Regions from separate parts of the Erwinia sp. 2186 genome, predicted to be linked through region 1. Evidence: predicted binding sites of a transcription regulator. Region 1 holds the regulator's gene; each other region holds the start of a gene.
The links. The regulator PurR, encoded in region 1, represses purine synthesis genes. The targets are predictions, from matches to a motif close to CANGCAAACGTTTGCNTG.
Positions count from the first base shown of each region.

Region 2: a site for PurR is predicted at 3,786-3,803, ahead of ACXKZG_RS20975 (NCS2 family permease). Genes of this name have one in related genera too.
Region 3: a site for PurR is predicted at 3,109-3,126, ahead of purH (bifunctional phosphoribosylaminoimidazolecarboxamide formyltransferase/IMP cyclohydrolase). Genes of this name have one in related genera too.
Region 4: a site for PurR is predicted at 3,485-3,502, ahead of guaD (guanine deaminase). Genes of this name have one in related genera too.

Region 1 covers NZ_CM173824.1:2,770,060-2,777,530, forward strand. The annotation lists gene gloA (lactoylglutathione lyase) at 138-545, shown strand; gene rnt (ribonuclease T) at 651-1,298, shown strand; gene ACXKZG_RS12770 (NAD(P)-dependent oxidoreductase) at 1,347-2,192, shown strand; gene ACXKZG_RS12775 (Grx4 family monothiol glutaredoxin) at 2,246-2,584, opposite strand; gene ACXKZG_RS12780 (C40 family peptidase) at 2,957-3,796, shown strand; gene cydH (cytochrome bd-I oxidase subunit CydH) at 3,840-3,929, opposite strand; gene purR (HTH-type transcriptional repressor PurR) at 4,214-5,239, shown strand; gene punR (DNA-binding transcriptional activator PunR) at 5,288-6,199, opposite strand; gene punC (purine nucleoside transporter PunC) at 6,313-7,471, shown strand, end outside.
Region 2 covers NZ_CM173824.1:4,496,504-4,503,974, forward strand. The annotation lists gene ACXKZG_RS20970 (Na+/H+ antiporter) at 483-2,132, opposite strand; gene ACXKZG_RS20975 (NCS2 family permease) at 2,301-3,650, opposite strand; gene ACXKZG_RS20980 (glutathione S-transferase family protein) at 3,933-4,595, opposite strand; gene soxR (redox-sensitive transcriptional activator SoxR) at 4,668-5,126, opposite strand; gene soxS (superoxide response transcriptional regulator SoxS) at 5,218-5,646, shown strand; gene dgcN (diguanylate cyclase DgcN/YfiN) at 5,643-6,926, opposite strand.
Region 3 covers NZ_CM173824.1:4,587,826-4,595,296, forward strand. The annotation lists rRNA gene ACXKZG_RS21350 (23S ribosomal RNA) at 1-721, opposite strand, end outside; tRNA gene ACXKZG_RS21355 (tRNA-Glu) at 949-1,024, opposite strand; rRNA gene ACXKZG_RS21360 (16S ribosomal RNA) at 1,098-2,638, opposite strand; gene purH (bifunctional phosphoribosylaminoimidazolecarboxamide formyltransferase/IMP cyclohydrolase) at 3,267-4,856, shown strand; gene purD (phosphoribosylamine--glycine ligase) at 4,876-6,156, shown strand; gene ACXKZG_RS21375 (DUF1481 domain-containing protein) at 6,195-6,860, opposite strand; gene hupA (nucleoid-associated protein HU-alpha) at 6,986-7,261, opposite strand; gene ACXKZG_RS21385 (YjaG family protein) at 7,450-7,471, opposite strand, start outside.
Region 4 covers NZ_CM173824.1:2,387,754-2,395,224, forward strand. The annotation lists gene hrpA (ATP-dependent RNA helicase HrpA) at 1-2,458, shown strand, start outside; gene ydfG (bifunctional NADP-dependent 3-hydroxy acid dehydrogenase/3-hydroxypropionate dehydrogenase YdfG) at 2,540-3,286, opposite strand; gene guaD (guanine deaminase) at 3,693-5,024, shown strand; gene xdhA (xanthine dehydrogenase small subunit) at 5,021-6,466, shown strand; gene xdhB (xanthine dehydrogenase molybdopterin binding subunit) at 6,456-7,471, shown strand, end outside.

The DNA.
Region 1 (7,471 bases):
GCGGCCTTTTCTTTTATCACCGCAAGTTGATGAATTTCCCGGCAGACAGAGCCTTCTGATTACCCTGCGGGCAAATCGTCGCTATACTTATTTTTTCCCCGTTATCGGATGATGACGTTTTACACCAAGAGGATGTTATGCGCTTACTTCACACCATGCTTCGCGTTGGCGATCTGCAGCGTTCCGTTGATTTTTATACCAAAGTGCTGGGTATGCGCCTGCTGCGTACCAGTGAAAACACCGAATATAAATACACTCTGGCGTTTGTGGGTTACACCGATGAGAGCGAAGGCGCTGTTATCGAACTGACTTACAACTGGGGCGTAGACAGCTACAACCTGGGCGACGCTTACGGCCACGTCGCGCTGGGCGTTGATGATGTTGCAGCGACCTGCGATCGCATTCGCAATGATGGCGGTAACGTAACCCGTGAAGCTGGCCCGGTTAAAGGCGGCACCACCATCATCGCCTTTGTAGAAGATCCGGACGGCTACAAAATTGAACTGATTGAGAACAAGCACGCTGGCCACGGCCTGGGTGATTAATGTTCCGGGGTGCCATAATGGCACCCTTCTTCCCCCTTCCCCTGCTGCATCTCGTGGTGAAATTTGCCATAATGCGCGCTGCATTTTTTCGCCAATGAGATCCTGATGTCTGAATCGAACGAACTGAACGCCCTCAGCAGCCGTTTTCGCGGTTTTTATCCGGTAGTAATTGATGTGGAAACCGCCGGTTTTGATGCGAAGACCAACGCATTACTGGAAATAGCCGCCGTCACCCTGAAAATGGATGAGAATGGCTGGCTGGAGAAGGACGAAACGCTCCATTTCCACGTTGAGCCGTTTGAAGGTTCCATTCTGCAACCCGAAGCATTGGCTTTTAACGGTATCGATCCGTCGAATCCGCTGCGCGGTGCGGTGAGTGAATATGATGCCCTGCATGCCATTTTTAAACTGGTGCGCAAAGGGATTAAGGATCACGGCTGCAATCGCGCCATTATGGTGGCCCACAATGCCACCTTCGACCTTAATTTCACCAATGCCGCTGCTGACCGTGCAGGGTTAAAGCGCAACCCGTTCCACCCCTTCGTGACCTTTGATACGGCGGCACTGAGCGGACTGGTGCTGGGTCAAACCGTGTTGGCCAAAGCCTGCGCCGCTGCGGGAATGGCCTTTGACAGCAGCCAGGCACACTCCGCGCTGTACGATACCGTGCAGACTGCCGACCTGTTCTGTGAACTGGTAAACCGCTGGAAACGCCTCGGTGGCTGGCCGCTGCCGATCGCAGAAGAAAGCTAGCCTGCTAACTTTCAGCCATACTCTGCTGACCTAATGTGGAGATGCTGAATGAAAACAATTGCTGTCGTTGCGCCCGGTGCCATGGGATCTGCCATTGCCGGGCTGCTCACCCACCATCATCTTGAAGTGCTGACCTTAATCGAAGGTCGTTCCCAGGCAACAGCTGAACGCGCTAAACAGGCTGGGATGACGCCGGTCAGTGCGGAAGAATTGATGCGCGCCGATGTCATCCTCTCTATCGTCCCTCCCGCCTCAGCGGTGACGCTGGCGGAGTTTCTGGCTCCTCTGCTGAGTGCTGCCCAGACCAAACCCCTTTATGTCGACTGCAATGCCATCGGTGAAGATACCCTGAAACGGGTTGCCGCAACGATTGCGCCTACCGGCGCGGGGTTTGTCGATGGCGCGATTATCGGTCTGCCGCCGGCGTCCCCTGAAGATGAAAGTCCGCAATTTTGGTTTGCGGGCGATCGGGCTGACTCTCTGGCGGAACTGGAGAGGTTCGGATTGCGGGTCAAAATCATGCAGGCGCAGACTGGCGCGGCGTCGGCGTTAAAAATGTCCTACGCCGGGATCAATAAAGGCATCACCTTGCTGTCTGCGCTGATGCTGATTAACGCCAGTCGGGGGGACGCTGCCGGAGCACTGCTTGAGGAAATGGAGGCGAGCCAGCCGGCACTGCTGGCGCGTTTGCGCAAGGCTATTCCGGATATGTACAGCAAGGCCTGGCGCTGGGCGCCAGAAATGGAAGAGATTGCGACGTTAAATGGCCGCGAATTGCCCGGCGAGCCGCTTTTTCACGCCCTTGCCACCTTCTGCCGTCAGATGGCTGAGGATCAGCAACAAGGCGGAGATTTCACCGATCTGCTTAACGCTTTTCTGCAGCAGCAAAAATAAGCATAAAAAAAGGCAGGCGCTCATCACGCCTGCCTTTTCTGCTTCTGACGGGCTTATTCCGCGGCGTCAGAAGGGTATTTTTGCGCGGTATCTTTAATCAGCTGCTGCAGTTCACCCTGCTGGTACATCTGAATAATGATGTCGCAACCGCCGACCAGTTCACCGTCAATCCACAGTTGTGGGAAGGTTGGCCAGTTGGCGTATTTAGGCAGCTCAGCACGAATTTCTGGGTTCAGCAGAATATCGACGTAGGCAAAACGCTCGCCACAGGCTGAAAGTGCCTGAACGGCCTGGGCAGAGAAGCCACAGCTTGGCAGTTTTGGTGAGCCTTTCATGTACAGCAGAATCGGGTTTTCTGCTATCTGGCGCTCAATTTTTTCAATAGTACTCATAAATGGCTTCCTTAATCGGATACTTCGTGTCTATTTATTGTAGCGACTCTGCGGGCCCGATGAAAACGACATTTTTTAACAGTTGGGCACGCCCTCAGAGCCGCCAGCGTGCAGGCGATAGCGTTAAAATAACATTTTCCTATTGCTTTCGCTGGATTAATGCATGAGAAAAGCACAGGTTTTGCGCAGATAAACAGCTGATTTGGCTAATTTTTACAGTTTTTACTTGCTCTGTATCATTGAAACAAAAAAGACCTTACCTTTTGTTAATGAGTTAGATTAGAATTGCAAAATGACGCTGCTGAAAGGCAGAACTCCCTGTTTCTGGCAAGCTGTGGCCTCTGGTCGTAGCACAAACTGTTAATGGTAACGATGCGTTTACTTATCACGCTCTTCATGCTGGCCTTTGCCCAGCTGTTTTTCAATATGGCGCACGCATCGCCACATGCCCCTATTAATGCAAATCATCATAAGGCAGATAGCGGCACGCCTGCCCGAGAGGATGAGCGACGTAAACGCCGACCGGTTAAAGCCAACAGCACCAAAAAAGTTAAAGAATCCACCAGCAAAAAATCTCGCTTAACCTCAGTACAGAAGTTGAAGCTTAAAAAGAAACCTTCGCTGCAAACCGCCTCTGTTCAGACTGCCCCGTTGCACTCCAGCAAATACAAAAAGAAAACCACCTTAAACGCCGGAAAAAAACGCTATGGCCGCCATCGTGGCAAGGTTGTCGATACTGCTGAAGAGCTGACGTCAGATTCTGTTTCTGCGCCATTAAAGTTAAGCAAAGCTCACCGCGCCCGCTATCAAAAGGCCCGTGAAACCGCGATGACCAAACTGATGGGCCAGCTAGGTAAACCTTACCAATGGGGCGGAACGTCGCCTAAAACCGGCTTCGATTGCAGCGGCCTGGTGTGGTATGCCTACAAAGATTTAGTGAAGTTTAAAATCCCGCGCACGGCGAATGAGATGTATCACCTGCATGATGCGGCTTCGATAAAACGTGATGAGCTGGAGAAAGGCGATTTAGTCTTCTTCCGCATTAACGGGCGCGAGACGGCGGATCATGTTGGCGTGTATTTAGGTGGTGGGAAGTTTATTCAGTCGCCACGTACTGGCAAGGATATTCAGGTCAGCGCTCTGGCAGATGATTACTGGCAGCGCCACTATATTGGTGCCCGCCGGATGATGACGCCGAAAACCATTCGATAGCGGAAATACTCAGAGCCGATCGTCAGACCGGCCCTGTTTGCACTTAATGCATAATCGCGGTGAAGCTAAACGCCATAATCATCAACAGTGCGCAAACCGTGGTCAGTAACGAGAACTTCAGATCGGTATCCATTTTTAATCCTAAATAGCCCTACAGTTTATGATGCCATCAATTTTCCCATACTTGACGGTAAAAATCTCGTTTTCTCTGCCAAGCCTTGTTAGAATTCTTTTTTTGTTGCGCAACGGCCCGCACCTTAAGGTGTTTAGCGGTCTTTAATCAGCGCTTTTTCCTTCCTGACGACTCCGGACAGCAACTAAAAAACGACTTCAGACGTCAGGTTTTCGATCTCACCAAGCAAACGATTAACAACAGGCTTATCAAATAGTTAAGATAAGCGCAGGAGTAGTTATTTCATGGCAACAATTAAAGATGTGGCAAAGCAAGCCGGGGTGTCCACCACTACCGTCTCCCACGTCATCAATAAAACCCGTTTCGTTGCAGAAGAAACGCGGGAAGCCGTGTGGGCCGCCATTAAGGCGCTCCACTATTCACCCAGCGCGGTTGCCCGTAGTCTGAAGGTGAATCACACCAAAACAATCGGACTGCTGGCTACCTCGAGCGAGGCGCCCTATTTCGCCGAAATTATTGAAGCCATTGAAAACCGCTGTTTTGCCAAAGGCTACACGCTGATCCTTGGTAACGCCCACAATGACCTTGCCAAGCAGCAGGCCTATCTGTCGATGATGGCGCAGAAACGCGTGGATGGCCTGCTGGTGATGTGTTCCGAATACCCTGACGAGCTGATCACCATGCTGGAAGATAACCGCAATATTCCGATGGTGGTGATGGACTGGGGCAAATCGCGCGGTGACTTTACCGATACGGTAGAAGACAACGCCTTTGAAGGCGGTTATCTGGCTGGCCGTTATCTTATCGACCGTGGGCATCGAGATATTGGTGTCATCCCGGGTCAGATGGAGCGCAACACCGGCGGTGGCCGTCTCGCCGGATTTATGAAAGCATTGTCTGAAGCGGGCATTACCCTGCGTGACGAGTGGCTGGTTCAGGGCAATTTCGAACCAGAATCAGGTCACCAGGCGATGCAGCAAATCCTCTCGCAGAAGCAGCGTCCAACGGCGGTGTTCTGCGGTGGCGATGTGATGGCGATGGGCGCAATTTGTGCGGCTGATGAGATGGGTCTGCGCGTTCCGCAGGATATATCGGTGATCGGGTACGATAACGTGCGCAACGCCCGCTACTTCACTCCGGCGCTGACCACGGTTCACCAGCCAAAGGAACAGCTGGGCGAAACCGCCTTCGATATGCTGTTAGATCGTATCACCAGCAAGCGTGAAGAACCGCAGACGATTGAAGTACATCCTACGTTGATCGAACGCCGTTCGGTTGCCGATGGTCCCTTCCTGGATTACCGCCGCTAGTCCCGCTCAGTGCTGAGGGCGAATTCTCCCTCAGCACACCCAATTGGCTCAGGGCTCTTCCTTCAGCCATTCACTGTTCAGCGTGTCACTGTCACCCAGATAATCCAGCAACCAGCTCAGCGCCGGTGAAGCCTGCTGCTCAGACCAGCTCACGCAGCACGGACTGTCCGGAAATCCGCCTTCCAGCGTCAATTCATGCAAAGCGCCTTTTTGCAGCAGCGGTTGCGCCAGATGGCCCGGTACCATCCCCACGCATAAGCCCGCCAGCAGGCAGTCAAATGCGCTTTCCCAGTCTGGCACCACCAGCCGCCGCTGATTATCCAGCGTCCATGTGGTGCGTTTCGGCAAGGCTCTTGAGGTATCTTCCAGCACCAGTGAAGGCCATTCGCCAATGGCCTCTTCACTGGTTTCTGCGTGCTGACGTGCCAGCGGATGATCCGCGGCAACCACACAGCGCCAGTTGAGCGCGCCCATATTGCGGAAGGCGAAGCGGCCACCTACCGGGATAGCCTGTGTCGCGCCGATGGCCACATCCACCCGCCCGTCGGCCAACGCATCCCAGACGCCGTTAAAAACTTCTGCTGACAGATGCAGTTCCATATCCGGAAAGTGCCGATAAAAGTCGACTACCAGCTGTCGGGTTCGCTGAGATTTAACGATGCGATCGACGGCGATATTAATTTGCCCTCGCCAGCCGTTAGCGACCTGCTGGCACTGCCGTCGGGTGGCGAGCATTTTTTTGATGACACTGCGGCCCTCCTGGATAAATACTCGTCCCGCATCGGTCAGCACCACATCACGGTGGCGACGCTCAAACAACGGCACGGCAAGCCATTCTTCCAGCTGCCGCACGGTATAACTGATGGCTGAGGGTACGCGATGGAGCTCTGCGGCGGCAGCGGTAAAACTGCCGCTGCGGGCAACTGCATCAACCACTTCAAGGGAATGTTCTGACCACATAATCTGCCTGCAATATTTTTGAACGCAACCTGCAAATATTACCGTTTCACAAGCTGTATGGCACGCGATTACACTCTGCGGCGTTTCGTTCATCACAAATAAAGAGCAAAAGAATGCCTTCGAAAGGATTTATTGTTTACCTGGCGCTGTTAAGCGTGGCAGGTTTCCTCGCTACCGATATGTACCTGCCTGCCTTTGGTGCCATGCAACAAGACCTGCAAACCGATGCCGGGATCATCAGCGCCAGCCTCAGCCTGTTCCTGGCGGGTTTTGCCATCGCCCAGCTGTTTTGGGGTCCGTTGTCGGATCGTATTGGCCGTAAGCCTGTGCTGTTGATGGGTCTGAGTCTGTTCGCCGTCAGTTGTGGCGCGATGTGGTGGGTAGATTCTGCTGCTGCCCTGCTGGCGTTGCGCTTTGTGCAAGCGGTGGGGATTTGTGCCGCTGCCGTCAGCTGGCAGGCACTGGTTGTCGACCGCTATTCCGCCAGCCAGGCAAATCGCGTATTCGCCTCCATCATGCCGTTAGTGGCACTCTCGCCTGCGCTCGCGCCGTTACTGGGCGCCTGGTTACTCAACCATTTCAGCTGGCGCGCCATTTTTGTCGCGCTGTTGCTGGTCGCAGTGGTGCTGCTGATTTCCACCTTGTTCCTCGCCCCAACGGTGAAGAAGCCGGTGGTGGATGGCGTGAAGAAAATGGGCTTTTTCAGCCTGTTAAAATCGCCGGTTTACAGTGGTAACGTGCTGATTTATGCCGCCTGTTCAGCCAGCTTCTTCGCCTGGCTGACCGGTTCGCCCTTCATTCTCGGCGATCTTGGCATGTCTCCCGGTGACATTGGGCTGAGCTACGTGCCTCAGACGCTGGCCTTTTTGATTGGCGGCTTTGGCTGCCGAACGTTGCTGAAACACACTGAAGGCCGCTCCCTGCTGCCCTGGTTACTGGCAATCTATTCACTCAGCATTGTGGCTTTTTTTATCGCCGCGCAGATTGAAGATCCGTCTATGGTGGCGTTATTGCTGCCGTTCTGCGGTATGGCGTTAGCAAACGGTGCGATTTATCCGATTGTCGTGTCGAATGCCCTCTTACCCTTCCCGCAATCGAGTGGTAAAGCCGCTGCCCTGCAGAACACGCTGCAACTGGGTTTGTGTTGCATCGCCAGTCTGATTGTTTCCACATTTATCAGCACTTCGCTGTTCACCACCTCGCTGGTGATGATCTCGACTGTTGTTCTGGCAGGAATCGGCTATATTTTACAACGGGCGAAGGCGGAAAAGC
Region 2 (7,471 bases), 1.7 Mb from region 1:
TGAAGGGATGAGGGTCAAAGGCGGTTCGGGGTACGGCGTCAGCATAGAGCACGTTTTCCGGGACGCCGTAAATCCATCCCTGGAGGCTTGGCTGCGGCATCCCTGCCGCAGACACCCGGCTAACGTGCTCTATGCCGCCACCCACTAACACTGACGTTTTGGATTGGGCCGGTGGACACACAGGTCAAAAAAAATGGGTTTGACGTGTGTGTCCACAATCGACCATTCAACGCTGAAGCTTGAGGGGAAGGGTGAGAGGGGTGATAAGCAAAGCATCGGCGACAGGGATGTCGCCGCTGAGCCCCCAGGGATGGGTTTACGGCGTCTTTGCGTTCACCCCTCTCTCCCTGAGCAAATCACCAGCACACCCAGACGACCTACGCGCTAACAGCAAAAACCCACACTCACCCTACCACCAGCACATCCAGACGACTCACGCTACCAGGCGAAAGCCACCAGCACATCCAGACGACCTGCGCTATTTACTCTTCTTTCTCGATCAGCAGCGTTTCCAGCAGGTCGAGATCGTGCAGTAATTTCTGCATGGTTTCGTTGCTGATTTTCTGCGTGGCGCGCAGGTGATACAGCTCGCCTCGCTCAGCCCGCAGTGCCGTCAGGCGGAAGCGGCGCTCCAGATTCTCGGCGTACAGCGCGCGCTCCAAATCCTCTTTGCCGTCGACGCGGCGGCGCAGATTGCCGGTGACGCGCGAACTGACCTCTTTTACCAGCTCCGGATCGATGTTCTCTTCGGTATCGGCGGCCAGACGCTCTTCCATCTTGTGCAGACTTTCAATCGCCGTGCCGGCCATCACTGCCCGCGCCATCTGCACTTCATGACGATGGGCGGTTTTATCCATGCCTTCAATGCCACGCAGCAATAACGGCAGCAGAATCACACCCACCAGCAGCGAGAACAGGATCACGCCCGTCGCCAGGAACACCAGCTCGTAACGTGCCGGGAAGGCATCGCCATTGGTCAGGAACAGCGGAATCGACAGCACACCGGCCAGAGTGATCGCTCCGCGCACGCCGGCAAACGAAGCAATCAGCAGCTCACGGGTTGAGTAACTGGTGAACTCCATCGGCTTCTTCTTCAGCAGGCGCTTGCTGATCTGCTGCATCGCCCACAACCAGCTAAAGCGCACGATCATCAGCGCGGCGTAAATCAGCACCACCGACAGCGCCAGCATCCAGAAATCGACGTTAGGATCGGCTTCGGCCAGATTCATCGAGTTGGTGAGGATGTCCGGCAGCTGCAGGCCCAACATCAGGAACACCATGCCGTTAAACACGAATTCCAGCATCTGCCAGACGCTGTTAGCACGCAGACGCATCGCCAGCGGTGCCTGACGGATAATCCCGGAACGGGAAATGGTCATCCCCGCCGCCACCGCCGCGAGAATCCCGGACACGCCGATATGTTCGGCAATCAGGTAAGAGGCAAACGGCAACAGCAACAGCAGCACGGTTTGTGTCGCCGGGTCATCACCGCTCCAGCGGCTGAGCAGACGCAGCGATTTACCGTACAGCCAGCAGATGGCGATACCGGCTAACAGCCCGCCAATGGCGACCTTCAGGAACTCGATGGTGGCCCCGGAGACGGTAAACACCATGGTGCCCATCGCGACCGCGACGGCAAACTTCAGCGACACCAGGCCAGAGGCATCGTTCATCAACGCCTCGCCCTGCAAAATCGCCATGATTTTCTTCGGGATGCGCCCTTCCCCGACAATGCCGGACAACGCCACGGCATCGGTCGGTGACAGCACCGCTGCCAGCGCAAAGGCCGCCAGCAACGGAATGCCCGGCACCAGCCAGTAAATCAGATAGCCAATCCCGACCACGGTGATCAACACCAGCACCAGCGCCAGCCCGATAATTTCGCGGCCGTGGTTCAGAAACTCACTGGTCGGGGTTTTCCAGCCATCGGCAAACAGCAGCGGCGGGATAAACAGCACCAGGAACAGCTCGGGATCGAAGTCGACATGCAAACCAAACGTCGGCCAGGCGAGCAAGGCACCCATGGCGATCTGCACCAGCGGCAGTGGGATTTGAAACGGAATGATGCGGGCAGCGACGCCTGAGAGCGACACCATCAGCGTCAAAATGAGGATGGTAAAGAAGATTTCCATGTTGTCCTTATCTGTCTTCCTGCGAAATACACAAATGCCAGTCGGAACGATCGACCTGAGAGAATAGTAAAACAAAAATGCGGTGGGTTTAAAAACAGGAAGTGCGCTATCGGGGGATTAATGCATTTAAAGGCTAAAATCAGGGGCCGACGGGCGGCCCCTGACGGTTTAGATCGCCCAGCCGCCGGCATAGAATGCCACCAGCGCCACCGCGATAATCACCGTGCCGGCGTTCAGCTTGCGCCATTCGCCCGCAAAAATACGGCCAATCACCAGTGAACCGAAGCCCAGCATGATGCCGGTCACGATATTACAGGTCAGCACGATAAACACCGCGGCCAGCAGGCCGGACATCGCATCAACAAAATCGTCAAAATTGATTTTTGATACGTTGCTCAGCATCAGCAGGCCGACATACATCAGCGCCGGTGCCGTGGCATAACCCGGCACCAGATAGGCCAGCGGCGACAGGAACAGGATCACCAGGAACAGCAGGCCGACGACGATTGCCGTCAGGCCGGTTTTGCCGCCCGCCGCCGTTCCGGCCGCCGATTCGATATACACCGCCGCAGGCGATGCGCCCACCAGACCGGCGAAGATGCTGCTGACCGAGTCGGTGGTCAGTGCCTTGCCGCCGTTGATGATCTGATTGTCTTTGTCCAGCAGGTTAGCCTGTCCGGCAACGGCACGGATGGTGCCGGTGGCATCGAACACCGCAGTCATCACCAGCGCCAGCACGCTTGGCAGTACCGCAGGCTTCAGCGCACCCAGGATGTCCAGACTGAACACCAGCGAATGACCATTGGCATCATTCAGGCTTGGCATGGCAAACAGCCCCTGGTACTTCACCGCCGGATCAAAAATCAGCCCGAGAATGGAAATGGCGATAATGGTCAGCAGAATGCCGCCCGGCACGCGCAGCTTTTCCAGACCGAAAATTGCCGCCAGGCCAACCATCGACATCATCACCGGGAACGAGGCGAAATCACCGAGCGCCACAGGCAAGCCCGGCGCAGGGTTTTTGACCACCAGGCCAACGCCGTCCGCGGCGATCAGCAGCAGGAACAGGCCAATCCCAACGCCCGTGCCGTGCGCCACGCCCATCGGCAGATTACGCAGGATCCACGAACGGATGCCGGTGGCGGAGATGATGGTGAACAGGATCCCCATCAGGAACACCGCACCCAGCGCCACCGGCACGCTGATATGCTGTCCCAATACCAGGCTGAAGGCGGTAAAGGCGGTCAGTGAGATTGCACAACCAATCGCCATCGGCAGATTGGCCCACAGGCCCATGATCAGCGATCCGAAGCCCGCTACCAGACAGGTGGAGACGAAGACCGCCGTCGGCGGAAAACCGGCTTTGCCGAGCATAGACGGCACCACGATCACCGAATAAACCATGGCAAGGAAGGTGGTCAGGCCCGCCAGAATTTCCTGACGGACCGAACTGCCGCGCGCAGAAATGTTAAACCAGCTGTCCAGCGAACCGCCGGGCTGATGAGAAGGAGTCGACATAGTGAAAAATCCCCTGAGATTTCTTATGAGTTATTGATGCGTGACGCATGAAGCTGACTGATTCAACGTTTCACCATCCCAGGACGCACTGTTCACAGACCGCGAAAACCCGTTAGCCGGGCAACGGTCGGAAAAAAGGCAAACGTTTACTACGTCACGCATTAAGCCGCACTATTTTAAAGGCAAACGATTATCCAGCCTTTATCAGTGCATTATCAACTCCTGATCGCACCTATATTTGCAGCAACCTGAAACGCAGGGGCATTTCAGGCAGAAATCCATTCAGTCGAGCTTCACTTCACCACCCTGTTGCAGCGCACGCTGCCAGGCGGCACGGTTTTGCACTTTCGCAAGCCAGGCCTGGATGGCCGGGGAGTTGGCGGCACCGCCTCGCGCGGTCAGCGCCTGGATCGGGAAGCTCATCTGCACGTCGGCAATGCTGAACTGCTCGCCGGCAAACCACGCGTTGCTGGCCAGATGCTGTTCGATAAATTCGCGATGGGTCGCCAGCTGTTTATCCAGATAGCCTTTCTGCACGCCCTTACCAAAGGCATTGCCAATGGGACGCAGCAGCCACGGCACCGGCGGCTTGCCCATCCGGCTGAAGATCAGCTTCATCACCAGCAGCGGCATTAACGACCCTTCGGCATAATGCAGCCAGTAACGAGACTGCAGGCGCTCGTCCTCATCATTTAGTTTCAGGCGATTTTCTGCGTCATAACGCTCGGCGAGGTATTCAAGGATCGCGCCGGATTCGGCAATCACGCGATTTTCATCGGTGATGACCGGGGATTTACCCAGCGGATGCACTTTTTTCAGCGCGTCCGGGGCCAGCATGGTGCTCTCACGCTGATAGCGTTTGATCTGGTAAGGCACTTCCAGCTCTTCCAGCATCCAGAGCACACGCTGCGATCGGGAGTTATTCAGATGGTGAACGGTGATCATGCTCTAACCTTGTGTTATACGAAGAGTTATCAGTATAGACCCTCCGCCACAGCCTGATGCCGCTCACTTCCGCTAAGACTCCAGCAGGATTGCGCCGGTGCCGCGCTCGCTCAGCCTGTCGTCCGGGTTGCGCAGCGGGCAATCCTGCATCGATAAACAGCCGCAGCCAATGCAACCGTCCAGATCGTCACGCAGTCGGGTTAAGGTTTCGATGCGCCGATCCAACTCCTCGCGCCATTTCTCGGTCAGCACCTTCCACTCTTTCGGCGACATGCGGTTTCCCGCCGGCAGCTGCATCAGATGGTCACCAATGGTGGCCAACGGAATACCGATGCGCTGCGCAATTTTCACGATCGCCACCCGGCGCAGCACGTCGCGGTGATAGCGCCGCTGGTTACCGGCATTGCGGAAGCTGGTGATTAACCCTTTGCTTTCATAGAAGTGCAGCGCAGAAACCGCCACGCCGCAGCGTTGCGCTACGTCGCCTGGGGTCAGTTCTCGCTTGTTGGGGCAGTTGCGACTTTTTTTCATTTAGCTCTTTACCTCAAGTTAACTTGAGGAATTATACTCAGCAGCCATTGAGAAGACGACCAGAAATTATTTCGCCAGGGAGAAGAGCAGCATGCATGACGACATCATCCACACCCTTACCGACTGGATTGAAACCAACCTGGATAAAACCCTGTCGATTGATGAAGTGGCCGCGAAATCGGGCTATTCGAAGTGGCATTTGCAGCGGATGTTCCGCACCGTCACCAAACAGACGTTGGGCGGCTATATTCGTGAGCGTCGGCTGACGCTGGCGGCCGAAGCGCTGAGTCAGACCCAGCGCCCGGTATTTGATATTGCCATGCAGTACGGTTACGACTCGCAGCAGACCTTCTCCCGCGTGTTCCGCCGCCAGTTCTCGCAGACGCCGACCGCCTACCGTCACACCATGCGCCGTCAGTCGCTGACCCGCCAGGTGAGCTACAGCTTCGACTGCAGCGACTTTGCCAGCTCCGCTTACGGCAAAGTGCAGCAGGACAGCAACAGCCCGGCCTGTAACTAGGCCCGGTTACGCATCTTTGGCGCGGCCTGCGGATCCTGTCCCCAGAATGACGGGGAGAAGTACCAGCCGCCGCCCAGTTCCTTGATGTGGTACATCGCCGCATCGGCCTGGGCAATCATCGCCTCGCCGGTGCGGTGATTTTTGGCCAGCGCCACGCCAATACTCAGCGATTGCGCCACCGTCTTGCCGTCGGTCAGCCTGATTGGCTCGCGCATCGCTTCGATGACGTTTTCAGCCATTCTGGCCGCCTGCTCGCCGTTTTCGATGCCCGCCAACAGCACCGCAAACTCATCACCGCCCAGACGCGCCACTAAATCATCTTTCCTCAACCTGCCACGCAGGCGATGTGCCGTTTCCGTCAGCACGTTGTCCCCGGCAGCGTGACCATAGGTATCGTTCACCTCTTTAAAGCGGTCAACATCGATAAACAGCACCGCCACCCGATCGGCGGTTTGCGGATTGTTCATCAGCGTGTGCAACGCCTGCTCAAACGCTGTCCGGTTAGGCAAACCGGTCAGCGCATCATGCCGTGCCTGATGGGCCAGCGAGTCGTTTTCGCGCTGCAGATGGGTCTGCCAGTCTGACAGCTCATCCAGCAGGCTGTTGAAATCCCCGCTCAGCTTGTTCAGCTCGGCAATCGACGATGACGGCACCCGCAGCGAGAAAGCGCGCCGTCGGCGAACGTCGTGCGCCACCGAGGCAATATTTTGCAGTCCGCTGAGGATCCCCGCGTGCATGCGGTTGGACAGGCACGAGGCCAGCAGCGCGGTCACCAGCAGGCTGCCGCTCAGCCATTTCAACGCCTGGCTTAGATAATGCAGCACCCGGCTGGCATCACCGCTCAACCACACCTGGCCAATCACCTTGCCGTTGTGCACGATCGGCACGTTGGCAGGCTGCGGGAAAATCCAGTGGGTGACCAGCTCCCCGGCGCCCTGATGATGTTGCGCCCCGGATGGAGGCCAGTTCACCAGCAGGCGATTACGGGCATCGACAATTCTGGCGTGGCCAAACTCCGCCTTCGCCCCGATTTGCCGCACGATGTCGTTAGCCGCATCCGCATCGCCCGCCAGCACCGCCGGCTGCACGCTGTAGCCGAGGGTGGTGGCCACCAGCTGGAGATTGTTTTCCGCATAGCTGCGTAGGGCAAACATCGACAGCACCGACAGCGAGATGCCGCTGAACAACAGCGACACCACGATGATCACCAGATGAATGCGTTGCAGACTTTTGCGTAAGGTCAGCAGCGGTTTTTTAGCCGTAGTATTAGCCTTGTGCACGGAGTGCTTCCACAGAGGTAATGTGGCCCTGTTGGTTGTGCTGGACCCGTAACACGGGGTGGCTACTCAGGGTCGCCACGTCATCAGGCGTCAGCGGGCGCTGTTTTGCGTCAGTCGAAAACACAAAGCCTCCTTTATTGTTTTTATTGCTCCGTTAACGCATTTCGCTTTAGCGAATATGGCGTGAGCTGTATTTGAGGTGTAGAGATCCCGCCCTGTGGAAATGGAAGGGAATGAGTTATAAGGATTTTTACCATGAAAAATCCTACAACCCATTGGCGGGTTGTACAACTTTTAAGAGGTCGGATTCATCTCAAAGAGGTAATTTGACTTAAGTCGCGTCAAATAAAAGCTAAGTAAGGTTTAAGTATGGAACAATCCCGGCAATTGCTAGCAATGTCAAGTGCCTGTTTTTGCTTAGTTTTCATCAGTGCCGTTGAAAATAAGAGGTGGAACCGGACGATCGGGCTAATCATTTATAATGAGTTTAATTGTCATTTGTCGTCTCAAAATAAAGCTAACTGCCTTAAATTAAAAATAAAATT
Region 3 (7,471 bases), 1.8 Mb from region 1:
TTAGTGTTACCCAACCTTCAACCTGCCCATGGCTAGATCACCGGGTTTCGGGTCTATACCCTGCAACTTAACGCCCAGTTAAGACTCGGTTTCCCTTCGGCTCCCCTATACGGTTAACCTTGCTACAGAATATAAGTCGCTGACCCATTATACAAAAGGTACGCAGTCACACCACGAAGGTGCTCCCACTGCTTGTACGTACACGGTTTCAGGTTCTGTTTCACTCCCCTCGCCGGGGTTCTTTTCGCCTTTCCCTCACGGTACTGGTTCACTATCGGTCAGTCAGGAGTATTTAGCCTTGGAGGATGGTCCCCCCATATTCAGACAGGATGTCACGTGTCCCGCCCTACTCATCGAACTCACAGCAAGTGCATTTTTGTGTACGGGAGTATCACCCTGTACCCTGCGACTTTCCAGACGCTTCCACTAATGCACAAACTGATTCAGGTTCTGGGCTGTTCCCCGTTCGCTCGCCGCTACTGGGGGAATCTCGGTTGATTTCTTTTCCTCTGGGTACTTAGATGTTTCAGTTCCCCAGGTTCGCCTTGCAACACTATGTATTCATGTTGCAATGATGCACCAAAGTGCACCGGGTTTCCCCATTCGGGTATCGTCGGTTATTGCGGTTCATATCACCTTACCGACGCTTATCGCAGATTAGCACGCCCTTCATCGCCTCTGACTGCCTAGGCATCCACCGTGTACGCTTAGTCACTTAACCTCACAACCCACAAGCGTCCCGAAAGACACTGCTGTTGTAAGCATTTGAGAGACTCGAACATATCGTTGATTTCATTCTTATTACGGAGAATGAAAACGACATGTCGTTTCAATTTTCAGCTTGTTCCGGATTGTTAAAGAGCAAATATCTCAAACGTGACTCGTCCTTGCGGAGAGAATCAGTTTTGAGATACGGGTTGATAATGTCTTTCACTCATTATCAGGAGATGGCGTCCCCAAGGGGATTCGAACCCCTGTTACAGCCGTGAAAGGGCAGTGTCCTGGGCCTCTAGACGATGGGGACTCTGTTACTGTTGCTCATTACGTTTTCTATCAGACAATCTGTTGTGGACACTACGCGGGAAGGTATCTTCAGGTAAGGAGGTGATCCAACCGCAGGTTCCCCTACGGTTACCTTGTTACGACTTCACCCCAGTCATGAATCACAAAGTGGTAAGCGCCCTCCCGAAGGTTAAGCTACCTACTTCTTTTGCAACCCACTCCCATGGTGTGACGGGCGGTGTGTACAAGGCCCGGGAACGTATTCACCGTAGCATTCTGATCTACGATTACTAGCGATTCCGACTTCACGGAGTCGAGTTGCAGACTCCGATCCGGACTACGACGCACTTTGTGAGGTCCGCTTGCTCTCGCGAGTTCGCTTCTCTTTGTATGCGCCATTGTAGCACGTGTGTAGCCCTGGCCGTAAGGGCCATGATGACTTGACGTCATCCCCACCTTCCTCCGGTTTGTCACCGGCAGTCTCCTTTGAGTTCCCGACATTACTCGCTGGCAACAAAGGATAAGGGTTGCGCTCGTTGCGGGACTTAACCCAACATTTCACAACACGAGCTGACGACAGCCATGCAGCACCTGTCTCACGGTTCCCGAAGGCACTAAGGCATCTCTGCCGAATTCCGTGGATGTCAAGGCCAGGTAAGGTTCTTCGCGTTGCATCGAATTAAACCACATGCTCCACCGCTTGTGCGGGCCCCCGTCAATTCATTTGAGTTTTAACCTTGCGGCCGTACTCCCCAGGCGGTCGACTTAACGCGTTAGCTCCGGAAGCCACGCCTCAAGGGCACAACCTCCAAGTCGACATCGTTTACGGCGTGGACTACCAGGGTATCTAATCCTGTTTGCTCCCCACGCTTTCGCACCTGAGCGTCAGTCTTTGTCCAGGGGGCCGCCTTCGCCACCGGTATTCCTCCAGATCTCTACGCATTTCACCGCTACACCTGGAATTCTACCCCCCTCTACAAGACTCTAGCCTGCCAGTTTCAAATGCAGTTCCCAGGTTAAGCCCGGGGATTTCACATCTGACTTGACAGACCGCCTGCGTGCGCTTTACGCCCAGTAATTCCGATTAACGCTTGCACCCTCCGTATTACCGCGGCTGCTGGCACGGAGTTAGCCGGTGCTTCTTCTGCGGGTAACGTCAATCGACAAGGTTATTAACCTTATCGCCTTCCTCCCCGCTGAAAGTACTTTACAACCCGAAGGCCTTCTTCATACACGCGGCATGGCTGCATCAGGCTTGCGCCCATTGTGCAATATTCCCCACTGCTGCCTCCCGTAGGAGTCTGGACCGTGTCTCAGTTCCAGTGTGGCTGGTCATCCTCTCAGACCAGCTAGGGATCGTCGCCTAGGTGAGCCATTACCCCACCTACTAGCTAATCCCATCTGGGCACATCCGATGGTGTGAGGCCCGAAGGTCCCCCACTTTGGTCCGAAGACGTTATGCGGTATTAGCTACCGTTTCCAGTAGTTATCCCCCTCCATCAGGCAGTTTCCCAGACATTACTCACCCGTCCGCCACTCGTCACCCAAGAGCAAGCTCTCTGTGCTACCGTTCGACTTGCATGTGTTAGGCCTGCCGCCAGCGTTCAATCTGAGCCATGATCAAACTCTTCAATTAAAAGTTCGATTTGCTGAAACAAGTTCAGCGGTGCTCAAGTGTAAAACGTCATAATGAATTTCATTATGTGTTCACTCTTAAGGCTTGATATTTTTTTGCGCCTTGCGGCGCTGATATCAATCCTGCGAGTGCCCACACAGATTGTCTGATAAATTGTTAAAGAGCGTTGCGGTAAGTGCCTTGGCGCCTTACTGCGAGGTGGCGTATATTACGCTTTCCTCCTTCAGAGTCAACTTCTTTTTGGGAAGTTTTTCTCTGGCGATTCAGCTTCCTGAATCTCTCAACCCGATGACTCGTAAGTCGTTGTGCCGTGTTGATGGAGTCGCATTATAGGGAGTTCTCGCACCCTGACAACCCCTAAATTGCGAAAAACAGACCGTTCGCTGCAATCCACAGCAAAAGGGCTGTTTATACGCAGTTATGCACAATCTTATCCACATTCGTCAGCGCCCGTTAAATTAGACAAGCACCACGCAAACGTTTTCGCTACAATGCCCCCGAAAAAAACTGCCGCTGTTAAGGGCGTTCCCTGAGGCTGAATTCACTCTTCTTCTATATAGAGGAAGAAAATGGCTAAGCTTGAGGTAACGATCTTATCGATGCGAACCAAAGCCAAGGGATAAACCTCATGCAACAACCTCGTCCTGTACGCCGCGCGCTTCTGAGCGTGTCTGACAAAGCCGGCATTCTCGAATTTGCTCAGGCGCTGACTCAGCGCGGCGTCGAGCTCCTCTCCACTGGCGGTACTGCTCGCCTGCTGGCAGACGCGGGCCTGCCTGTTACTGAAGTGTCCGACTACACCGGTTTCCCGGAAATGATGGATGGACGCGTCAAAACCCTGCACCCGAAAGTGCATGGCGGCATCTTAGGACGCCGCGGACAGGATGATGCCATCATGCAGGAGCACAGCATCTCTCCTATCGACATGGTAGTCGTTAACCTTTATCCGTTCGCCCAGACCGTTGCCCGTGAAGGTTGCTCGCTGGAAGATGCGGTTGAGAATATCGATATCGGCGGGCCAACCATGGTGCGCTCAGCGGCGAAGAACCACAAAGACGTGGCGATTGTCGTTAAGAGCAGCGACTACCAGGCAATCGTTGCCGAGATGGATGCCAACCAGAACTCTCTGACGCTGGCCACCCGTTTCGACCTGGCAATTAAAGCCTTCGAACACACCGCCGCCTACGACAGCATGATTGCCAACTATTTTGGCAGCATGGTGCCGGCGTACCATGGTGAAACCAGCGAACCTGCTGGCCGCTTCCCCCGCACGCTGAACCTGAACTTCATTAAGAAGCAGGATATGCGCTACGGCGAAAACAGCCATCAGGATGCGGCCTTCTATATAGAAGAGAATGTCACAGAGGCATCCGTGGCCACCGCGCAACAGCTTCAGGGCAAAGCCCTCTCTTATAACAACATCGCAGATACTGACGCCGCGCTGGAATGTGTGAAAGAGTTCACCGAGGCAGCCTGCGTGATCGTCAAGCATGCGAACCCGTGTGGCGTGGCTGTTGGCGGTTCAATCCTCGATGCCTACGAGCGTGCTTACAAAACCGATCCAACCTCCGCGTTTGGCGGCATCATTGCGTTCAACCGCGAGCTGGACGAAGCCACTGCTCAGGCGATCATCAGCCGTCAGTTCGTCGAAGTGATCATCGCGCCATCTGCCAGCGAAGCCGCCCTGAAGATTACCGCCGCGAAACAGAACGTTCGCGTGCTGACCTGCGGTCAGTGGCAGGAGCGTCAGACCGCGCTGGATTTCAAACGCGTCAACGGTGGCCTGCTGGTGCAGGATCGCGATCTCGGCATGGTGAATGAAAGCCAGCTGCGTGTCGTCAGCAAGCGCCAGCCAACCGAGCAGGAACTGCGTGACGCGCTGTTCTGCTGGAAAGTGGCCAAGTTCGTTAAGTCCAATGCCATCGTGTATGCCCGTGACAATATGACCATCGGCATAGGTGCAGGCCAGATGAGCCGCGTCTACTCAGCGAAAATTGCCGGTATCAAAGCCAGCGATGAAGGACTGGAAGTGAAAGGTTCGGCCATGGCGTCTGATGCGTTCTTCCCGTTCCGCGATGGTATCGATGCCGCAGCGGCTGCTGGCGTGAGCTGTGTTATCCAGCCTGGTGGCTCGATTCGTGATGACGAAGTGATTGCCGCCGCCGACGAACACGGCCTGGCGATGATCTTCACCGACATGCGCCATTTCCGCCATTAATTACGGAGCAGACTGAACAATGAAAATTTTAGTGATTGGTAATGGCGGACGCGAACATGCGCTGGCCTGGAAAGCGTCGCAGTCGCCACTGGCAGAAACCGTGTTTGTTGCCCCAGGCAACGCCGGAACGGCACTTGAACCTGCTTTGCAGAACGTCGACATCAGCGCCACCGATATTCCCGCGCTGCTGAGCTTCGCCCAGAGTGAAAATATCGGCCTGACCATCGTCGGTCCGGAAACGCCGTTAGTGATGGGCGTGGTTGATGCTTTCCGTGCTGCTGGCCTGAAGATTTTTGGCCCAACGCAGGCCGCTGCTCAGCTTGAAGGCTCGAAAGCCTTCACCAAAGATTTCCTGGCTCGCCACAAGATCCCAAGCGCTGAGTACCAGAACTTTACTGAAGTGGAGCCCGCTCTGGCTTACACCCGAAGTAAAGGTGCGCCAATAGTGATCAAGGCCGACGGTCTGGCCGCCGGTAAAGGCGTGATCGTGGCGATGACGCTGCAGGAAGCAGAAGACGCGATTCAGGATATGCTGGCAGGAAACGCCTTTGGCGATGCCGGACACCGCATCGTGGTAGAAGAGTTCCTTGACGGCGAAGAAGCCAGCTTCATCGTGATGGTCGACGGCGAGAACGTGCTGCCGATGGCCACCAGCCAGGATCACAAACGTGTCGGCAATGCGGATACCGGTCCTAATACCGGCGGCATGGGTGCTTACTCTCCGGCTCCGGTCGTGACCGATGAAATCCACCAGCGCGTGATGGATGAAGTGATCTGGCCAACCGTGCGTGGCATGGCCGCCGAAGGCAACGTTTATACCGGCTTCCTCTACGCTGGCCTGATGATCGATCAGAGCGGTCAGCCGAAAGTGATCGAATTTAACTGCCGCTTTGGCGATCCGGAAACTCAACCGATCATGCTGCGTCTACAGTCGGATCTGGTGGATCTGTGCCTGGCTGCCGTGGACGGCAAGCTGAATACCAAAGACTCGGTGTGGGATCCTCGTCCTTCTCTGGGCGTGGTGCTGGCTGCTGGCGGCTATCCTGGCGATTACGCTACCGGCGATCAGATCCACGGCTTACCGCTGGAAGAGACGCCGAATGGCAAAGTCTTCCATGCGGGGACCAAGATGCAGGACGATTTGGTGGTCACCAACGGCGGACGTGTGCTGTGCGTGACCGCGCTGGGCGAAGATGTTGCCGCGGCTCAGAAACACGCTTATGAACTGGCTAAGCATATCTCCTGGAACGGCAGCTTCTGCCGCAGCGATATCGGCTATCGTGCGATTGGTCGTAAGTAGTTAAGTCATGCTGACGGGGCAAGCTGATTGCCCCGTTATTAGAAGTCCGCTTCTTTCGGTTCCGACAGGCACTGATCTTCCGCAGAAACCAGAATCAGCTGCGTGCCTTTTGGCGCTTCCAGCCATGAAATACTCACCGGTTTACCTGACTCGCGCTGATGCTGAGTGATGTAATGCATAAAGAAGCTATCAAAGGTCGGTTTTTCCTCACCGCCCTGGCATAGCGTCACGGTGCCTGAAGGTGACCAGTGCCCCTGCTTCAGCCATACCCGCCCATCTATCAGGTCGTCACTGATTTTCAACATCCGCCCTGCATCAAACTGATACAACGCTATCGCATCTGCTGAGAGCGCTTCTCGTCGTCCGTCCAGCTGGCGTTGCATAAAGCTCAGATTCCCGTCCTGATCAAAACGCAGCGTGACGCTTTCAGGATGGTCGCCTTTAGTCTTCCTTTCAATCGACACCAGCTTGTCTGCCTGCCACTGATAATCCGTGGTCTCGCTCGTGGTTTCATTGAAAGGGGTATAGATGGTGACCAGATGGCTGGAATGCTGATGGCTGTCTTTACGCCAAATCCTCACGGTTCCGCGATCGGCCAGATAACCACTGGCGGTAAAGTCAGGGACTTTCGGGGTTGAACTGCATCCTGCCAGCGTCAGCAGCATCAGGAACAGCGCAGAAGTCGTTATTGGGTTTCGTATCATGGTGTGATTATCACACATTGCAGAAGGGTTTGCCGCAGCCTGGTTGGCGAAAGCAGAGGGATCTCAACGGAGAGCGTCAACAAAAGGGGCTCGACGCCCCCCTGTTTAAACTCTTCACTGTCAAATTATGACTTAACAGCGTCTTTCAGTGCTTTACCAGAAACAAATGCCGGTACGTTAGCAGCAGCAATTTTGATTTCTTTACCAGTCTGCGGGTTGCGGCCAGTACGCTCAGCACGGTGGTTAACTTTAAAGGTACCAAAACCAACCAGTTGTACAGCATCACCTTCTTTCAGAGACTCAGTAATCGCCGCCAGGGTGGATTCCAGTGCAGCTTTAGCCTGGGTCTTAGACAGGTCCGCTTTGTCCGCAATTACATCAATCAGTTGAGTCTTGTTCATAAGTTATCCTTACAGTGTATTTATCGCTTGCTAAGTATCGAGTGCGAGGGAAAAACCAGTTTCTGGCACTCTCCTGCATACACGCACCGATAGCCACATTTTTCAGCCCCCCAAATGTAGACCAGACAGGGGGCGAATGTGAAGCCTTTAGGCGCTACAAATCAGGCCTGAAGTCACGTTTTATCGCCTTACTGCTGAAAATTTATACCG
Region 4 (7,471 bases), 380 kb from region 1:
GCATTATAAGCTGACCCCGTCGGGCCGATCGCTGGCGCAGCTACCGGTCGATCCACGACTGGCCAAAATGGTGCTGGAAGCGCAGCGCTATGCCTGTACGCGCGAAGTGATGATCATCACCTCGGCGCTGTCCATTCAGGACCCGCGCGAGCGTCCGGCAGATAAGCAGCAGGCGTCAGACGAGAAGCATCGCCGCTTTGCCGACAAAGAGTCCGATTTCCTCTCCTTTGTGAACCTGTGGGATTACCTGCAGGAGCAGCAGAAAGCGTTGTCGTCCAGCCAGTTCCGCCGCTTGTGTAAGATGGAATACCTTAACTATCTGCGCGTGCGCGAGTGGCAGGATATCTACACCCAGCTGCGTCAGGTGGTGCGTGAACAGGGCATCCCATTGAACAGCGAGCCCGCCGATTTCCGTGGCGTGCATACCGCGCTGCTAACCGGTTTGCTGTCGCATATCGGTCAGAAAGACGCCGATAAGCAGGAATATACCGGCGCGCGTAACGCCCGTTTCTCGATCTTCCCTGGCTCGGGGCTGTTTAAGAAGCCGCCGAAATGGACCATCGTCGCGGAGCTGGTGGAAACCAGCCGGCTGTGGGGCCGCATTGCCGCACGTATCGATCCGGAGTGGATCGAGCCGGTGGCTCAGCATCTGATCAAACGCAGCTACAGCGAACCGCACTGGGAGAAAGCGCAGGGCGCGGTAATGGCCAGTGAAAAAGTCACCCTGTATGGCTTGCCGATTGTTGCCGCACGCAAGGTGAACTACAGCCAGATCGATCCGGTCCTGTCCCGTGAGCTGTTTATCCGTAACGCGCTGGTGGAAGGGGAATGGCAGACGCGTCACGCGTTCTTCAAAGCCAACCTCAAGCTGCGTGAAGAAGTGGAAGAGCTGGAGCATAAGTCCCGCCGTCGCGACATTCTGGTGGATGACGAGACGCTGTTCGCCTTTTACGATATGCGCATTCCGCAGGACGTGGTGTCTGCCCGGCATTTCGACAGCTGGTGGAAGCTAACCAGCCGCGAACAGCCTGAACTGCTGAACTTCGCCAAAGAGATGCTGATTAAAGAGGGCGCCAGCAACGTCAGCAAGCTGGATTACCCGAACGTCTGGCAACAGGGCAACCTCAAGCTGCGCCTGAGCTACCAGTTTGAGCCCGGCACCGAAGCCGATGGCGTGACGGTGCACGTGCCGTTACCGTTGCTGAATCAGGTTGAGGAGAACGGCTTCGAGTGGCAAATTCCGGGCGTGCGCCGCGAGTTGATTATCGCGCTGATCAAATCGCTGCCAAAACCCGTTCGCCGCAATCTGGTGCCCGCGCCAAACTATGCGGATGCCTTCCTTGGCCGGGTGACGCCAATGGAATTGCCGCTGCTGGAGTCGCTGGAACGCGAATTCCGGCGTATGACCGGGATTACCATTGACCGTGAAGCCTGGCAGTGGGATCAGGTGCCCGATCACCTGAAAATCACCTACCGGGTGGTGGATGAAAACAACCGCAAGCTGAACGAAGGGCGCGATCTCGCCGCGCTGAAGCTGGCGCTGAAAGGAAAAGTGCAGGAAACGCTTTCGCTGGTCGCCGATGACGGGCTGGAGCAGAGCGGTCTGCATATCTGGAGCTTTGGCGACCTGCCAGATCATTTTGAGCAGAAGCGCGGAAATTACAGCGTGAAGGCCTGGCCGGCGTTGGTGGATGAGAAAGACAGCGTGGCGATCCGCCTGTTTGACTCGCAGCATGAGCAGCAGAAGGCCATGTGGCGCGGCCAGCGGCGTTTGCTGCTGCTTAATATTCCGTCGCCGATCAAATATCTGCATGAAAAGCTGCCCAACAAAGCCAAGCTGGGGCTCTATTTCAACCCGTATGGCAAGGTGCTGGATCTGATTGATGACTGCATTGCCTGTGGTATTGATAAGCTGATTGATGAACACGGCGGCCCAACCTGGCAGGAAGCGGGTTACAACAAACTGCATGATAAGGTTCGCGCCGAGCTGAACGACACGGTGGTCGACATCGCGAAAAAGGTCGAGCAGATCCTCACCGCGGTGTTCAATATCAACAAACGTCTGAAAGGGCGCGTGGATATGAGTATGGCGCTGGCGCTGTCTGACGTTAAGGCACAGTTAGGCGGCCTGGTGTACAAAGGCTTTGTTACCCAGAACGGCTGGAAGCGACTGTCGGATACCTTGCGTTATCTGACGGCAATGGAGCGGCGGCTGGAAAAAATGCCGATCGATCCGCACAGCGATCGCGCCAGAATGCTGAAAATTGAAAAAATTCAGCAGGCCTGGTCCACCTGGTACAACAAGTTGCCCGCCGTTCGCCGCGAAGATGAAGACGTGAAGGACGTGCGTTGGATGATTGAAGAGTTGCGGGTGAGCTATTTTGCCCAGCAGCTTGGCACGCCCTATCCGGTTTCGGAGAAGCGTATTCAGCAGGCGATGGATGAGATCGTGATTTAACCGGGTGTGGTAAATGAAAACAGGCTGCATCTGCAGCCTGTTTTCATCGTTATCGCCCGAGCGCTTGCGCTCCGTCTAACATTACGCCTTGTGCACCTTCAAACCTGCCAGCGTCTGACCGACTGGCATCATCTCCAGCGTATTGATATTGACGTGCTTAGGCAGGTTCGCCACCCAGTACACCGCTTCGGTCACGTCTTCTGCCGTTAACGGTTCCGCGCCGTCATACACGCTGTCCGCTTTGGCATCGTCGCCCTTGAAGCGCACGTTAGAAAACTCGGTGCCGCCAACCAGGCCCGGTTCAATATTGGTGACGCGCAGCGCGGTGCCATGCAAATCGGCGCGCAGATTCAGGCTGAACTGACGCACGAAGGCTTTGGTGGCGCCATACACGTTGCCGCCGGCGTAAGGCCAGCTGCCGGCAATCGAACCGATATTGATGATGTGGCCAACATTGCGCTCAACCATGGCCGGCAACACCGCGCGGGTCATATACACCAGGCCTTTGTTATTGGTGTCGATCATCAGATCCCAGTCATCGACGTTGGCTTTATGCGCCGGCTCGATGCCCAACGCCAGACCGGCGTTGTTGACCAACACGTCGATATTGCGCCAGTCGGCGGGCAGGCTGGCCAGCGCTTCTTCGATACCGGCACGGTTGCACACGTCCAGTTGCAGGGTATATACAGCGTCACCCAGCTCCTCTTTCAGCGCCTGTAAACGCTCCTGACGGCGGCCGGTGGCGATCACTTTGTGCCCCTGAGCAATAAAGCGGCGGGTGATATCTTCTCCGAATCCTGCGGTAGCGCCAGTAACAAATACAATCATCTCACTGTTCCTCAAGGTATTTTCAATTCCAGCCACCTTACCATTTCAAAGGTAAGCTGATAAGGACGAAAAGGTTATGATTTATTTACTAAACCGATCTGCACACTGTTGGTGCGTTTAATTCAGATTATGCCTTTTTTTAGTGCGCCTTTTAGCAGCGCAGCGCGGATAGTTGCCGCATATAAATAATAATCCCTCAATGCAACCGTTTGCGGATGATAGCAACCGGTTGCGCACACGATTTCCTGGCAGGCAAACATGAGCTTGTCACAAATACCCATTAACCTGTTGATTATTAATCATAAATAACACCATCGCGATCTGGCATAACAATTGCAGTTTGAAATAAAGGTCATCACCTGCAATAACAAAAGAAAGGGTTGAACTCTTTCCCCAAGGAATCGCTATGTCAGTTACCTGTACTCAGGCTATTCGTGGAAGCTTTTTTGATATTACTGCCGTTGTGGACACGCCGACGCAGCTTCCCGAAGAGGCTCGTTATATTGAAGATGGATTGCTGCTGCTGAACGGCGGTGAAATCGTATCGCTGCAGCCGTGGGAAGAAGGGCGCCTTCAGCTTGCCGACGACGTTGCCGTGCTCGACTATCGCGGCAAGCTGATCGTTCCCGGTTTTGTCGATACGCATATTCACTACCCGCAAACCGAAATGATCGGTGCCTATGGTGAGCAGCTGCTGGAATGGCTGCAGCAGTACACCTTCCCGGTGGAGAGCCAGTACCATTGCCCGCAGCACGCCGCCAAAATGTCGGCCTTCTTCCTGCACCAGCTGCTAAGTAATGGCACAACCACGGCGCTGGTGTTTGGCACCGTGCATCCCGAGTCGGTCGATGCGCTGTTTACCGCTGCCGATGGGCTGGGGATGCGGCTGATTGCCGGTAAGGTAATGATGGATCGCAATGCGCCAGATTACCTGACCGAATCGCCGGAGCAGAGCTATCAACAAACGCGTGCGCTGATTGAGCGCTGGCACAACAAGGGGCGCCTCAGCTATGCGCTGACGCCACGCTTTGCGCCGACCTCTTCGCCGGAACTGCTGAGCAAGGTCAGCCAGCTGAAGGCCGAATTTCCGGATACCTGGATGCATACGCACCTCAGCGAAAATCCGCAGGAAATTGAATGGGTGAAGTCGCTGTTCCCGGCGCATAAAAATTATCTCGATGTGTATGACGCCTATCAGCTGACCGGTCGCCGCAGCGTCTTTGCGCATTGCCTGCATCTGGAAGATGAAGAGTGGGATTGCCTGCACAAAACCGACTCCGCCGTGGCATTTTGCCCGACATCCAACCTGTTTTTGGGCAGCGGCCTGTTCGACCTGAACACCTGCTGGCAGAAAGGGGTGAAAATGGGTGTGGGCACCGATGTCGGCGCAGGGACCACCTTTAGCATGCTGCAAACGCTGGGCGAGGCCTACAAAGTGGGCCAGCTCCAGCGCTACAAGCTGGCGGCCTGTGAAGCCTTCTATCATGCCACGCTGGGCGGCGCGCATGCGCTGGATCTGGACAGCCGCATCGGCAACTTCAGCCCCGGAAAAGAAGCCGACTTCGTGGTGCTGGATCCGGCGGTTTCCGCCTTACAACAGATGCGCCATGCCAACAGCAAAGATATCTGGGAAAAACTCTTTGTGCTGATGACGCTGGGCGACGATCGCAATATCGCTGCAACCTGGGTAAACGGGCAGTGCGTCTGGCAGACACACAGTGAGGTAAAAGCCGCATGATCCAATTTTTACTGAATCAGACGCTGGTGACCGAAGAGTCGCTGGATCCCAATCTGACCGTGCTGAACTACCTGCGTCAGAATAAACGCCGTAGCGGCACCAAAGAAGGCTGTGCGTCGGGTGACTGTGGCGCCTGTACGGTCACACTTGGCCGGGTGGAAAACGGCGAAATGGTGTATGAAACCGCTAACAGCTGCCTGACCTTTGTCAGCAGCCTGCAGGGCAAACAGCTGATCACCGTCGAGGATTTAAAGCAGGGCAATAAACTGCACTCGGTGCAGCAGGCGATGGTGGATTGCCACGCGTCACAGTGCGGATTCTGCACGCCCGGCTTTGTGATGTCGCTGTTCACGCTGCAAAAAAACAGCGATGGCTGGCAGCATAAGCAGGCTGAACAGGCGCTGGCGGGCAACCTCTGCCGCTGCACCGGCTACCGTCCAATTGTCGATGCCGCGCGCCAGGCCTGCGAACAGCCTGAAGTTGACAGTTTCCAGTTGCAGAGTGCGGACACGGCGAAGCGCCTGAGCGCGCTGAAAAACGCGGAGCTGCAAACCCTGACCTTCAAGGGCAACCGCTGCTATGTGCCGAAAACCGTGGCACAGCTGGCCGGGTTGCTGCAGGAATTTCCGCAGGCGAAGCTGCTGGCCGGCGGCACCGATCTGGCGCTGCAGGTTACGCAGTTCTACAAACCGTTACCGCTGATGATCGCCCTTGAGCAGATTGATGAGCTGAAAGCGTGCCAGATAGCTGAGCACGAGATGGTGCTGGGTGCCGGTGCGTCTCTGCATCATTGCTATCAGCTGCTGGCAGCGCATATTCCGCCGTTCTCCGAGATGCTGGAGCGCTTTGCCTCATTGCAGATCCGCCATCAGGGCACGCTGGGCGGCAACATCGCCAACGGTTCGCCGATCGGTGATACGCCGCCGATGCTACTGGCGCTGAATGCCTCGCTGGAACTGCAACACGGCCAGCGCGTCCGTCGTCTGCCGCTCAACGAGTTCTTCCTTTCCTATCGCAAAACCGCCTTACAGGAAGGGGAGTTTATCCGCGCGATCGTCATCCCAAAAGTGACGCCGTCACAAACATTCGCCGCGTGGAAAGTCTCCAAACGGCTGGAAGATGATATCTCGGCGGTGTTTGCCGCGCTGCTGGTCGACACCGACAGCAGCGGCGTGGTGACCGAAGCACGCATCGCCTTTGGCGGCATGGCCGAAATTGCCAAACGCGCCAGCCACAGCGAACAGCTGCTGATGGGGAAACCGCTGACGCTGACGTCAATCGAACAGGCCTGTGCCGCCCTTGAGCAGGACTTCAAACCGCTGAGCGATTTCCGCGCCAGCGCGGATTACCGCCTGCAAATCGCCAAAAACTTATTACGCCGTTTCTATGCTTCCCGTTCGGGTGAGCTGACGTTGCTGGAGGTATCGCGCTATGTCTCATAATCGACCGGTAGTGGCAGAAGACGTGATTGCCCGGCAATACCGGGAAGGGATCCAGAGCGGCGTGGGCAAAAGTAACAAGCACGAAAGCGCCGATAAACATGTCTCCGGTGAAGCCCTGTACATCGATGACAAGCTCGAGCTGCCGGGCATGCTGCATCTCTGCCCACGGCTGAGTGAACACGCCCATGCGCGCATTCTGCATATCAATGTTGAACCCTGCTACGCCATTCCCGGTGTGGTGCAGGTGTTAACCTGGCATCAGGTGCCGGGCGAGCTGGATATCGGCCCACTGGAGCCGGGCGATCCGCTGCTGGCGAAGGAGGTGGTGGAGTACGCCGGTCAGGTGGTGCTTGCCGTGGCGGCTGAAACGCCCGACGCGGCGCGGCAGGCTGCCGAAGCCGCCATCATTGAGTATGAGGTGCTGACGCCCATGCTCGACGTCAAGGAAGCGCTGGAAAAGCAGCACTTTGTCCAGCAGCCGCATGTTCATCAGCGCGGTGATGCGCAGGCCGCGCTGGCGCGTGCCGCTCACCGTTTACAGGGTGAATTCCATATCGGTGGTCAGGAACATTTCTACCTCGAAACGCAGGTGGCGATGGTCATTCCCGGAGAAGACAACTCGCTGCAGGTCTTTTCTTCCACGCAAAACCCGACGGAAGTGCAGAAGCTGGTGGCCTCGGTGATGGGCATCACCATGAATAAAGTCACCATTGATATGCGCCGCATGGGTGGCGGCTTCGGCGGCAAAGAGACCCAGGCGGCGGGCGTGGCCTGTTTGTGTGCCGTGGCGGCGAGGATGACCAACCGTCCGGTGAAAATGCGTCTGGCGCGGCGCGATGATATGCGCATGACCGGCAAGCGCCATCCGTTCTACGTGCGCTATGACGTCGGAGTGGATGAAACCGGACGATTCTGCGGCGTGAAAATCGATTTGGCCGGTAACTGCGGCTATTCGCTGGACCTGTCCGGCTCCATTATCGATCGTGCGATGTTCCATGCGGACAA